3 regions of the Agrobacterium burrii genome follow, and region 2 is predicted to be linked to each of the others. Evidence: predicted binding sites of a transcription regulator. Region 2 holds the regulator's gene; each other region holds the start of a gene.
The links. The regulator PhoB, encoded in region 2, activates phosphate uptake and scavenging genes when phosphate is short. The targets are predictions, from matches to a motif close to TGTCATNNANCTGTCAT.
Positions count from the first base shown of each region.

Region 1 (4,187 bases), 250 kb from region 2:
CGCAGCCGGAATGCCATATTTCAGCCCATGCGCCTGCCAGGAGACGGCGAATGCGCCCTCTTCCTGCAGCCGGTTGAACTCCTGCATCGAAACGGCATCGTGATTTTCGCCGCCCGCATCACCGCTGCGGGTAATGACCCGGCGGGTGAAGTGGAAGCCGGGCCGCCCGGACAATTGCGTTGCCGCATAGTCCATCAGCGTATCCTTGCCGGCCCCGCTCGGGCCGACAACCACGATCATCGTGCCAGGCGTTTTCTCGCGCCGGCTGTCTTCTCCGTTGCCGGTCATGCCACGCGCTTGCCCTGACGCCAGACCGAGCGGGTGACGGGCACGCCGTCTTCGCGGTGAACCCGAACCAGATCGGCCCGCAATCCCGTCGCGATACGGCCGCGATCAAGAAGACCAACCGTCCGAGCTGGCGTCACAGTGACCATACGGAGCGCTTCCGGCAGGGTGATGGCCTCCACCTGATCAGCGAGCAGGAACGGTGCGAAAAGCAGGCTGAACGGCACGTAATCGGAAGAAAGGACATCCAGCACGCCGATTTCGGCGAGATCGCGGGCGGCGATGTTGCCGGAGTGGGACTTGCCGCGAACGATGTTCGGAGCGCCCATCAAGACACTCATGCCGGCGCTGTGCGAGGCTTTTGCAGCCTCGACGCTGGTGGGGAATTCCGCCAGTTTCACGCCGTGACCAATGGCTTCGCCCACATGTGCTTCGGTGGCGTCGTCATGGCTTGCGACGGTGATGCCGCGCTTGGCGCAGCTGGCGGCCAGATAATCACGGTGCTTGGCGGAATATTCAGCCGATGCGGCCTGCCGCCGGCGCACGAACTCGGCAAAAGCCTCGTCGCTCAATCCGCGTTTCTTCTGATAATAGAAGATGTACTGATCCATCGACTGGAACTGGCGCTGACCCGGGGAGTGATCCATCAGCGAAATCAGCCGCACGCGCGGATCGGTTTCGAAGTCTTCGAAATGTTCCAGCACATCGGCGGAAGCGACCTCACAGCGCAGATGCAACAGGTGATCGGCGCGCAGGCGGTTCTGATCCGCCGCCGCTTCGATGGCATCAGCCATTTCCCGCATCTCGCCCTTTTTGAAACCGCCATCCTCGTCCGAGCCGAGCCGCAGGCAATCGAACACGGTGGTGATGCCTGATGACGCAACCTGTGCATCATGGGCCTGAATGGCGGCGATCTTATCCCAGATCACGCCGGGGCGCGGTGAGTAGTGTTGTTCCAGATGGTCGGTATGCAGTTCCACCAGACCCGGGATCAGAAAATCGCCTTCGAGATCTTCTCCGGTTTTGGAGGCGCCTTCGCTGATATCAGCAATCTTGCCGTCACGGATCAGAACGGATCCCAGAATAATATCGTCTTCCAAAACGATACGGGCATTGGACAGGGCGTGCTCGGTCATGGGTTCGCATCTTTCTTTGGCTGCTGGCCAAGCGAGTGCCAGCGGTGAACGGTAAAGGGCGCGCCGCGCGTTTCTTCAATGAACAAAGCGAGGCCGGAAATGGTGAGAGGCTGATCGACGAATTCGGCAAAACGCGCCGAAAGCACCTCATGCATGGCGGGCTGGTCGCCCTCGTCGATACGGCCGGTCAGCGTCATGTGAAAACGGAAGTCGTCCATGACATGCGGATAACCCCAGAGCGACAGATTCTGCCGCTGGCTTTCCGTCAGCATTTGTGGCCGCCGGCGGGCAATATCGGTCTCGGAAAGAGGCGCGCGAAACCGGTCGAAATGGTCGACGATCTCGGCGGCAAAATCCTGCAGCGGCTGGTAGGTCCGGTCTGGAATCAGCGCGAAAAACGGCCCGAGAGCGCCAACGACGACACGCGGAATATCGAAGGCCGACTGGCTTGCGGCAAAACCTTCGACAGCGGCGAGAAGCTCGGCCTCGCTGTATTTTTCGGCAAGCTCGAAAGGGGCTTTCAGGGTTGCGTGGAAACCGTAACGGCGGGGTTCTTCCGTCGTTTCCGCATAGGCGTCATGGTCATCATGCAGCGTACCGGAAAATGCATTGCGCCCAAGCCAGCGCGACGCTGCTTCAGTCAGCGGATGATCTTTAGCCGGAGAAAAATAGATGGCGTAGCGCACGGCAAGCACTCTTCAGTGTCATGGAAAACCAAGGATGAGAAGCTATTTGGCGTGACTCGCCCGCTTCCCGCAAGGTCAGGAGTGCGAGGTAATCGCTTTCCGTGACAGAATGATGATGCAGATGGAAAAAAGCACATTCGAAATGCGGTTAAGCCCCCGCACGCACCTTTGGGGCGCCCGGACCTCGGGGTGAATGCGTCAGGGACAAAAAACCGTCTTTGGGCGGGTGGTTTTATGGGGCGGGGAAAGGAAAGCCGTTACGGCCTTCGCATACAATCCCGCCCCTTTTAATGGCCTAGTGTTGCGTTTTTCCGATCAGGCGCGAACGCAGCGAATTGGAGATATGGTCGAACAGGAAAACGACGAAGAGGATGAGCAAAACCATATAGGCAACCTTGTCCCAGTCGGCATTGGTACCCATCGCTTCCAGCAGCTTCAGGCCGATACCGCCCGCACCCACCGCACCGATGATCGTGGCGGAGCGGGTGTTGCTTTCCCAGAAATAAAGCGACTGGGAAATGAAGACCGGCAGGACCTGCGGAAGCACGCCGAAACGATTGACGGCAATCGGGGATGCACCGACCGATTTGACGCCCTCGCGCTGCTTGTCATCGACATTCTCCAGCGCCTCGGCATAGACCTTGCCGAGCGCTCCGGTATCGGTGAAGAAGATCGCGGCGATGCCGGGGATCGGTCCGGGACCGAAGCTGCGGGTGAAGAACAATGCCCAGATCAACATGTCGATCGAACGCAGGAAGTCGAACAGGCGTTTCATGCCCCAGTTGGCGGCCCTGTTGGCTGTGATATTGCGGGCGGCGATGAAGGCGAGCGGCAGGGCAACGAGCGTGCCGAACAGCGTGCCAACAAAGGCCATGACCAGCGTCTGCATCAGCTTGGAAAGAATATCGGCATGCTGCCAGACGCTGTTATCGAGGAAATCATCGCCCATATGGCTGATATTGGAGCGCTCGGGATCGAGCCTTTCTCCCCATAGCGCCAGAGCCGCGAGTTCCCCATAGCCTTTGCCCCAGAATTCCGACTTGGTGTCGAACAGGAAGTTTGCCCATCCGAGGAAACGGCGCTGTACATAGACCTGACTGGTGCGGATTTCCGCCTGTCCGGCAAAACCATAATGGACGAGAACCTTGTTGCCGTCCTGCTGAATTTCTTCCGGCAGTTCCTCAGGCGCCCGCGCCTGCTCGCCATTGATGATGACGGGATAGTTCTTGCCGTCGACATAGACATCCACCCGGGTCGGCGTCACGTCGAGGCGGTTTTCCATGCCCGCATAGATCACGCTGTAGCCGCCATCCGGCAGCGGTTGCAACCAGTCGATCTTTGAGTCGACCGGATATTGCCCGCGGCTCGACCATTGCGGCGCTACTTTGCCGTCTTCGAAGCGCAGGCGCGGCTGGGCACGCCAGGAATACCAGTCCTGAATATAGCTTGAGGCACGATCCCAGCGGCCCTGCATGAAAGCCGGCCCGACGTTGAAGAAGAAAAAGCAGCTGATGAGATAAATGACGGCAGCGAGAATACCGACCAGCAGACCGTAACGCTGCATGAAGCCGCGTTTGAAAATCGCGGGATGCGCGGCGGTCAGCCTTTCGCGCTCGGCAGTGTTGAGAATGAAGCTGGAGGACATCAGGCCGCTCCCCGTCCGAATTCGAAGGATTGATGGCCGATCAGTCTGCGGCGCAGCCAGCTGGAAAACTGGTCGACGGCGATGATGGTGATCAGCAGCAGGATGATGATGGCATAGGTCTTGGAGGCGTGATCGTTGCCGATCGACAGCCGGAACACCTCGCCGATGCCGCCGCCGCCGACCGCACCGATGATGGTGGAGGCGCGCACGTTGATTTCGGCGCGCAGCAGCGCGTAGGAGACGAAATTGGGCAGAACCTGCGGCACGATGGCGAAGCGAACGCGCTCCAGCCAGTTGGCGCCAGACGCGCGAAGGCCTTCATCCGGCTTCATGTCGGCATTTTCCACCACTTCGAAGAACAGCTTGCCCAGAGCGCCGATTGTGTGGACTGAAATCGCGATGATCGCGGCGATCGGACCGATCGAGAGAATGGCG
Region 1 is NZ_JAFLNA010000005.1:109,712-113,898, forward strand. Features, by position in the region: gene phnN (phosphonate metabolism protein/1,5-bisphosphokinase (PRPP-forming) PhnN) at 1-288, opposite strand, end outside; gene JZX89_RS11340 (alpha-D-ribose 1-methylphosphonate 5-triphosphate diphosphatase) at 285-1,421, opposite strand; gene JZX89_RS11345 (DUF1045 domain-containing protein) at 1,418-2,116, opposite strand; gene phnE (phosphonate ABC transporter, permease protein PhnE) at 2,403-3,752, opposite strand; gene phnE (phosphonate ABC transporter, permease protein PhnE) at 3,752-4,187, opposite strand, start outside.
Region 1: JZX89_RS11345 (DUF1045 domain-containing protein) is a predicted target of PhoB. The motif match lies at 2,209-2,225, and genes of this name have one in related genera.

Region 2 (4,187 bases):
GTCTGGACTTCATCGAAAATCAGGAGCAGGCCGTGCTCGTCGCACAATCCACGCAGGATTTGCAGGAATTCCTTGCTCGGCGCGCGAATACCACCCTCGCCCTGAATAGGCTCGATCAAAAGCGCTGCCGTCTCAGTCGTGATGGCGGCCTTCAAGGCATCGATATCGGCGAAAGGAACCTGATCGAAACCTTCGACCTTGGGGCCAAAACCTTCGAGATATTTCTGCTGACCGCCGGCAGCGATCGTCGCCAGCGTGCGGCCATGGAAGGCGCCTTCGAAGGTGACGATGCGGAACTTTTCCGGATGACCCTTTGAATAATGATAACGGCGCGCCGTCTTAATGGCGCATTCCAGCGCTTCAGCACCGGAATTGGTGAAGAACACCTTGTCTGCGAAGGTTGCCTCCGTCAGCCGCTTGGCGAGCTTTTCCTGCCCCGGCACTTCATAGAGGTTCGAGACGTGCCAGACCTTCTCGGCCTGCGTCTTGATTGCTTCCACGAGGTGCGGATGGGCGTGGCCCAGCGAATTGACCGCAACACCGGCTGCAAAATCCAGATATCGTTCGCCACTCTCCGTGAACAGCCAGACGCCTTCACCGCGCTCGAAGCGCAGGGGGGCTCTTGAAAACGTATCAAACAATGGCGCGCCGGCTTCGGCCATGGCTGTATCACTCCTTGCGCGGATGCGCTGTCATAAGGTTGTCAATAGGCTCGCGGGGTTATCCCTCGCCTGAAAATCAAAAATGCCGCCTCGCGGCGGCAGGGGCACTATTGTCAGTTCGTTTGCCGATGTCAACAAAAGTCCGCGTTTCCCGGGCTTCTCAAGCACTAGTAGGCAGCCGCGGGAGAGCCCCAAGGTGTTGCCTTTCTGACTCAACACCCCAGCAAGTTGGGGAAAACCGGAAAATCGATTCCAGATGATTCCCGCGACTCTTGCCACGGAGTCGGGCTGGCACTAGGTTAATCGCTAATTACTAGACTGCATTGCGGCGGAACTAGTCACCTAAAATCCGGTAGGAACCACGCTTGCGGCACACCCGCGAGACGGAGATGGATTCTGCCGAAATATACGCGACAAGCGGAGAAGCGGCATGAACTGGACAGACGAGCGGGTCGAGAAACTCAAGAAATTGTGGGCCGAAGGACTTAGCGCCAGCCAGATAGCAGCACAGCTGGGCGGCGTCAGCCGTAATGCCGTGATTGGCAAGGTCCACCGTCTCAATCTGCCGGGACGCGTCAAGGCTGGCGGACCGGTCACTTCGGCACGCTCCGCGCCCAAGCGCACAGCAGCACCTGCCCCGCGCGCGACAAATTTCGCGGGCCGCGTCAATGCGGCGCCGGCCCGAATTCTCACCCGTTCGAACGCGGCAACAGCGCTGCACGAAGAAATCGGCATCGAGACCGCCGAAGTTCTCGACTACGTTCCTTCTTCCAGAAATGTCGTTACGCCGATTTCCCGTCGCCTGACGCTGACGGAACTGACGGAGCGCACCTGCAAGTGGCCGGTCGGCGACCCGTTGAAGGATGACTTCCACTTCTGCGGTTGCGAGGCGCTGGAATCCTCGCCCTATTGCAAGTTCCATGCGAAGCTCGCTTATCAGCCGGTCAGTGAGCGCCGTAAGGCTTGAGTGTTGCGGCACGCATTCAGCACTCAAAAACTACGGGCCTTCTGGCCCGTTTTTTTTGACAAAATCAGGCCGGTTGGGAAATACGCCAGTGGCATGCCTGACCGTTTCCGCCATCACCGCCGTGTCTTGCCACACAATCCGGATACCCGCGGGCCGTCGATTGGCCGTTCAACGGATGGAGTTTCATTTTTAGGGAATGTTCAAAACCGAAAGGCCCGAAACCGGAATGGTGTCGGGCCTTTTTGATTTTTGGTCGGATTTTGTGCTCACTGAAGCTGCAAACCCGGCTTCGCTCAAGCTTCCATCGAATACCCGGCACCGCGGACGGTGCGGATGACATCCTGCATGTGAGAAAAATTAAGCGCCTTGCGCAGGCGTCCGACGTGAACGTCAACGGTGCGCTCATCGACATAGATATCATGACCCCAGACGCCGTCCAGCAACTGCGAGCGGGAGAACACCCGACCCGGAGATGTCATTAGGAATTCCAGCAGGCGGAATTCCGTCGGCCCAAGACGGACTTCGCGGCTTTTGCGGTGAACACGATGGGTTTCGCGATCCAGTTCGATATCGCCGCATTTCAGCACCGATGAAAGAACCTCGGGACGGGCGCGACGCAGCATCGCTTTGACCCGGGCCATAAGTTCCGGCGTCGAAAACGGCTTGACGACATAATCGTCGGCGCCGGTGGCAAGACCGCGCACCCGCTCGCTTTCTTCACCGCGCGCTGTCAGCATGATGATGGGCAGGCGTTCGGTTTCGGGCCGCATTCTCAGGCGCCGGCACAGCTCGATGCCGGAAACGCCGGGCAACATCCAGTCCAGGATGAGAAGATCCGGAATACGCTCCTGCAGCCTGATTTCCGCCTCGTCGCCACGGGGTATCGTGTCGACGTCATATCCCTCAGCCTCGAGATTGTAACGAAGGAGGACGCTCAACGCTTCCTCGTCTTCCACAACTGCAATCTTGGGCACCATATGCTGAACTCCGCAAGCTTCTGCTTGTCTGTTATTCGGTCACAGAACCGAGTGTGTTGGAACTATCGTCCTTCGGACGCTCGCCCTCCGGCTGGCTGCCGGTGGCCATGTAATAAATTGTCTCAGCGATATTCGTCGCATGATCGCCGATACGCTCAATGTTCTTGGCGCAGAACAAGAGGTGCGTGCAGGTGGTGATGTTGCGCGGATCTTCCATCATGTAAGTCAGAAGCTCACGGAAGAGCGACGTGTACATGGCGTCGATTTCCTCGTCACGCTCGCGGATGGCGTTGGCCTTCTCGGCGGAACGCGTGGAATAGACGTCAAGTACTTCCTTGAGCTGCACCAGCGCCAGTTCCGACAGATGTTCGAGACCGCGGGCAAGCTTGCGTGGCACGCCGGTGCCGGCAACCGCGATAACGCGCTTGGCAGTGTTCTTGCCAAGGTCGCCGACGCGCTCGAGATCGCCGGCAATACGCAGCGTGCCGATGATTTCGCGAAGATCGGCCGCGACAGGCTGCCGTCTGGCGATGGTGACGATGGCCTTGTCGCCGATCTCGCGCTCGGAATGATCGAGGATCGCGTCGTCGGAAATAACCTTCTGCGCCAGCGCAGCGTCGGAATTGACCAGTGCGCGCACGGCATCCGCGCACATCTGCTCGGCCAGACCGCCCATTTCGGCGATGCGGCGGGTCAGGAACTTCAATTCGTCGTCATAAGCGGACAGAATATGCGAATGGGTCGTTGTCTGTGTCATGGTCTAATCCTCCGGCTTGGCCTTCATGCACGTACACGCCAGCGGGGCACGGCAAAGGCACCAGTCTTGTTCGGTTTCGATAAAGCGCCGGCCGGAAATCAGCCGAAGCGGCCCATGATGTAGTCCTGCGTGCGCTGGTCGTCCGGATTGGTGAACATCTTGTCCGTTTCGTTTTCTTCGACAAGATGACCAAGGTGGAACATGGCGGTCCGCTGGGAAACACGTGCTGCCTGCTGCATGGAGTGCGTGACGATAACGATCGTATAGTTGGCGCGCAGTTCGTGGATCAGTTCCTCGACCTTGGCGGTTGCGATCGGATCGAGCGCCGAGCAGGGCTCATCCATCAGGATAACTTCCGGGCTGACGGCAACCGCGCGCGCAATACACAGACGCTGCTGCTGACCACCGGAAAGGCCGGTGCCGGATTCATGCAGTCGGTCCTTGACCTCATTCCACAAACCAGCCTTCTGCAGGCTCTGTTCGACGATCTGGTCCATATCCGCCTTGTTGCGGGCAAGACCGTGGATGCGCGGACCGTAGGAGATGTTCTCGTAAATCGTCTTCGGGAACGGGTTCGGCTTCTGGAACACCATGCCGACGCGGGCACGCAATTCCACGACGTCGATCGCCTGGTCGTAGATATCGTCGGTGTCGAGGGTGATCTTGCCGGTGACCCGGCAGCCATCGATCGTGTCGTTCATGCGATTCAAGGTGCGCAGGAAGGTGGATTTACCGCAACCGGACGGACCGATGAGCGCAGTCACCGTGTTCTCGCGGACATTGAGGTTAACGTCGTAAAGCGCGCGCTTTTCGCCGTAAAAAAC
Region 2 is NZ_JAFLNA010000005.1:359,564-363,750, reverse strand. Features, by position in the region: gene JZX89_RS12615 (aspartate aminotransferase family protein) at 1-662, opposite strand, end outside; gene JZX89_RS12610 (GcrA family cell cycle regulator) at 1,093-1,629, shown strand; gene phoB (phosphate regulon transcriptional regulator PhoB) at 1,923-2,606, opposite strand; gene phoU (phosphate signaling complex protein PhoU) at 2,638-3,363, opposite strand; gene pstB (phosphate ABC transporter ATP-binding protein PstB) at 3,462-4,187, opposite strand, start outside.

Region 3 (4,187 bases), on a different contig from region 2:
GCGGGAATGACCTCGCCGGAAGGGCCAAGCGCACCCGGCGGCACATGGGTGTTGCGCCAGGCGGAAATGGCGTAGACCTGCATCTTGTAGAGGTCCTTGATGGGGTTGAAACCGCCATTCATGTCGCCGTAGAGGGTGGCATAACCCACCGACATTTCCGACTTGTTGCCTGTTGTCACCACCATCGAGCCGAACTTGTTGGACACGGCCATCAAAATGGTGCCGCGCGTGCGGCTCTGCAGGTTTTCTTCGGTAATGCCCTCTTCCGTACCTTCGAAGAGATCTGACAGTGCCGAGAGGAAACCTTCCACCGGCTCAACGATCGGCACGATGTCGTAACGGCAGCCCAGCGCTTTCGCGCAATCGGCGGCGTCCTTCAGCGATTCTTCCGATGTATAACGGTAGGGCAGCATGATGCAGCGCACCCGCTCCTCGCCCAGCGCATCGACGGCAAGGGCGGCGCAAATCGCCGAATCGATGCCGCCGGAAAGGCCGAGAACCACGCTCTTGAAACCGTTCTTGTTCACGTAGTCGCGAAAGCCCAGCATGCAGGCGCGGTAATCCGCCTCCTCGCCCTCTGGTATTTTCGAGAATGGTCCGCTTTCGCAATGCCAGCCTTCCGCCGTGCGTTTCCAGTCGGTGACGGCAAGTGTGGCCTCGAACTGGCTCATCTGGAAAGCAAGCGTCTTGTCGGCATTGAAGCCGAAACTTGCGCCATCGAATACCAGCTCGTCCTGCCCACCCAGCTGGTTGGCGAAAACCAGCGGCAGACCGCTCTCGATCACCTGTTTCAGTGCCACCTGATGGCGCACATCCAGCTTGCCGCGATAATAGGGCGAACCGTTCGGCACCAGCAGGATTTCCGCCCCGCTTTCGGCCAGCGTCTCGCACACGCCCATCTCGTTCCAGATTTCCTCGCAGATCGGAATGCCGATCCGGACCCCGCGGAAATTATACGGACCGGAAATCGAACCCTCGGCGAAAACACGCTTCTCGTCGAACTCGCCGTAATTCGGCAGGTCGATCTTGTCGCGCAGCGCAACGATCTTGCCGCCATCCAGCAGCGCCACCGAATTGTGCCGACCTGTCTCGCCCTGGCGCGGGAAACCGATAACGACACCCGGTCCGCCATCGGCGGTTTCGGCCGCCAGTTCTTCCACCGCCCTCAGGCAGGCCTTCAGGAAAGCCGGCTTCAGCACCAGATCCTCAGGCGGATAGCCTGAAATGAACAGCTCGGTCAAAAGCAGGAGATCGGCGCCCTGCGTTGCCGCATCGGCCCTTGCCTCACGCGCCCTGGCGAGATTGCCCGCCACGTCGCCAACGATCGGATTGAACTGCCCGACGGCAATCCGGAGATGGTTCTGGATATCGTGTCTGTCGCTCATGCCATTTCAATACCGCGCCCGTGTCCGCTCCGCAACGCGGCAATTGCATGCGGCAGCACCCTGCCCTTACCTAACGGAATAACGCTCACGCTAAGGTTATCGCCCTGCCCGCCAGTTTCGCCAAAGTTCATGTCGCGTTCATCGCGCTTATGTGACAGTTACATGACACTTTTGCGACGCCCGATTCACCTCCCCGGATTGGGCGGCTGCCTGAAATACCGGAGTATGAGTTTGAGAGATTCGGCGCCAAAAACAACGGCTTCCGAAAAGGCTGGTTTCGTCTTTTCGCCTGCATGGACAAGGAGCCTTTCGAAGCTTTCTGGCACGGCCTATACGCTTGCCAATCTGACGGTCGCATCCATCGTGCTGGTCGTTGCGCTGGAGTGGATCGCCCGCGGTTCGCTCCATGATGTCGGTGCTTTCCTCACCTCGTCGGCCCGTCCGGGCATGACCACCATCGCCGCTGTGCTCACCGTGCTCGTAGCGCTGGATGCGATCCTTGGCCGGCGTTACCTGTCCCTCATCGCCGTTGCGCCGCTCTGCGCTCTCACGGGCCTGATTTCGGCGCAGAAACAGACCTATCTCTCCGATCCGCTTTATCCCTCCGACCTGCTGTTCGGCCGCCAGATTTTCGAGCTTCTGCCAACCATGCTGAAGGCGCAACCGCTGACGGCAGTGCTGGTCGGCCTCGGCATCTGCGCAGCCATTACGGCTCTCGTGACGCTCTGGCTGCTGGCGCGCCGCCATTCCCCGTCACTGAGCTGGCGTGAACGCGCTGGGGGGCTCACACTGGCGCTGCCGCTTCTTGCCGGCCTTGCCTCGCTGATGGACTATTCGCATTATTCATGGCTGCGTGATCGCCTCAACATCATACCCATGATGTGGGATCAGCAGGAAAACTACCGCCATAACGGCTTCCTGATGGCCTTCGCCTTCAACATTCCCATGGCCAATGTCTCGGCACCGCAGGGATATAGTGAAAACAGCATCGCCGATCTAACCTCGGAGCCAGCCGCCTTCGCCGCCAACAAGGGCGATTACCCTGATGTCATCATGCTGATGAGCGAATCGCTGTGGGATCCGACCCGCCTTGAAAACGTGAAGCTCTCGGCCGATCCGATGCCGATCATCCGCGCCAAACAATCCGGCAACGTCTTTTCACCTGAGTTCGGCGGCATGACGGCGAATGTGGAATTCGAGGCGCTGACCGGCTTTTCCAACGCCTTCCTCCCCTATGGCAGCATTCCGTACCAGCAATATATCCGCCGCCCGGTGCCTTCGCTCGCCAGCTTCTTCCGCGGCGAAGGTTATTCCGCCATCGCCATGCACCCGTTTCAGGAATGGTTCTGGAACCGCAAGGAGGTCTACAAAAATTTCGGCTTCGAGGAATTCCGCTCGGAAGAAACTTTGCCGCCCATGGAAAAGCGCGGCAACTTCGCCTCCGACGATGCATTGATGGACGAAATCATGGCGGCGGCCGACGGCGCGCGCAACCCGCTGTTCCTCTTCGCCGTCACCCTGCAGGGACACGGCCCCTACGAGGCGGGCCGTTACGCTGTCGATACCATCGGCGTCGAGGGCGATCTTTCGCCTTCCGCATCGCAGGCGCTGGCTACCTATTCGCAGGGCGTGGCCGAGGCTGACGATGCGCTTCTGAAACTGATGCGCTGGGCCAAGAAGCGCGACCGCGAAACCATCATCGTCCTCTTCGGCGATCACCTGCCGCCGCTCGGCCAGACCTATGTGGAAAGCGGCTATATGCCGGGCATGGTGGCCAGCCGCCGCGCACCGCTGGAAGTGATGAAAAAGGAGCATGAAACGCCGCTCGTCGTCTGGTCCTCCAAGAAGGGGGTGCGCAAGAATATCGGCACCATCAGCCCGGCGCTTCTGCCCTATCATGTGGTGAAAGCCGCCGGTTTCTCCGACCCGTTCTACACGGGAACGCTCGGCGAGGTTCAGCAGGCCTTTTCCGTCATCGACCGGCATATGCTGGTGGCAACCGACGGCAAGGCCCTGCCCGACTGGTCGATCGCCCCGAATTCCATTCCCGACGTGGTGCGCGATTATCGCCTGCTGCAATTCGACATGATGTTCGGCGAGCAATATGGCCGCGAGCGCTTCTTCCCCGGCTTCAACTGGCTACACCAGGGCACGCCGGCCGTCTGATGGTTTTTAGCGGGAACGGCTGAACCGCATGGCGGTGGAAATCGTTTGAATTCCGCCGCCATGCGGGTTTATCTCGCACAGAGCGCAAGCACCTCATCAGCAACCGGAGACACACCGTGTCAGACATCTCCGACTACATCACTTCGCATTTCAAACGCTCCTCCCGCGAGATCGGCGACGTGGAGCGACGCATTCTGGAACTGTCGCACCAGAAAAAACTGATCTCGCGCGACACCAATGCGGAATTTTCCGCCGGCGCAAGCCTTGGCGACAGGTTCGCCGACAACATCGCCAAGATCGGCGGCTCCTGGGGTTTCATCCTCAGTTTCTGCTTTTTCCTGGTGGTCTGGGCCATCATCAACACCATTGTGCTGACGACAGGCGCCTTTGATCCCTACCCCTTCATCTTCCTCAACCTGCTGCTCTCCATGCTGGCCGCCATTCAGGCGCCGATCATCATGATGTCACAGAACCGCCAGGCCGCCCGCGACCGTTTCGAGGCCGCCAAGGATTACGAGGTGAACCTGAAGTCGGAACTGGAAGTGCTGTCGCTGCATGAAAAGATCGACGTGAAGGTGCTGGCCGAACTGGCGGCGCTGCGACAGGACCTCGCCGCGCTCCACCACCACGTCACCC
Region 3 is NZ_JAFLNA010000008.1:17,847-22,033, forward strand. Features, by position in the region: gene JZX89_RS15480 (NAD+ synthase) at 1-1,385, opposite strand, end outside; gene JZX89_RS15485 (LTA synthase family protein) at 1,611-3,551, shown strand; gene JZX89_RS15490 (DUF1003 domain-containing protein) at 3,668-4,187, shown strand, end outside.
Region 3: JZX89_RS15485 (LTA synthase family protein) is a predicted target of PhoB. The motif match lies at 1,537-1,553, and genes of this name have one in related genera.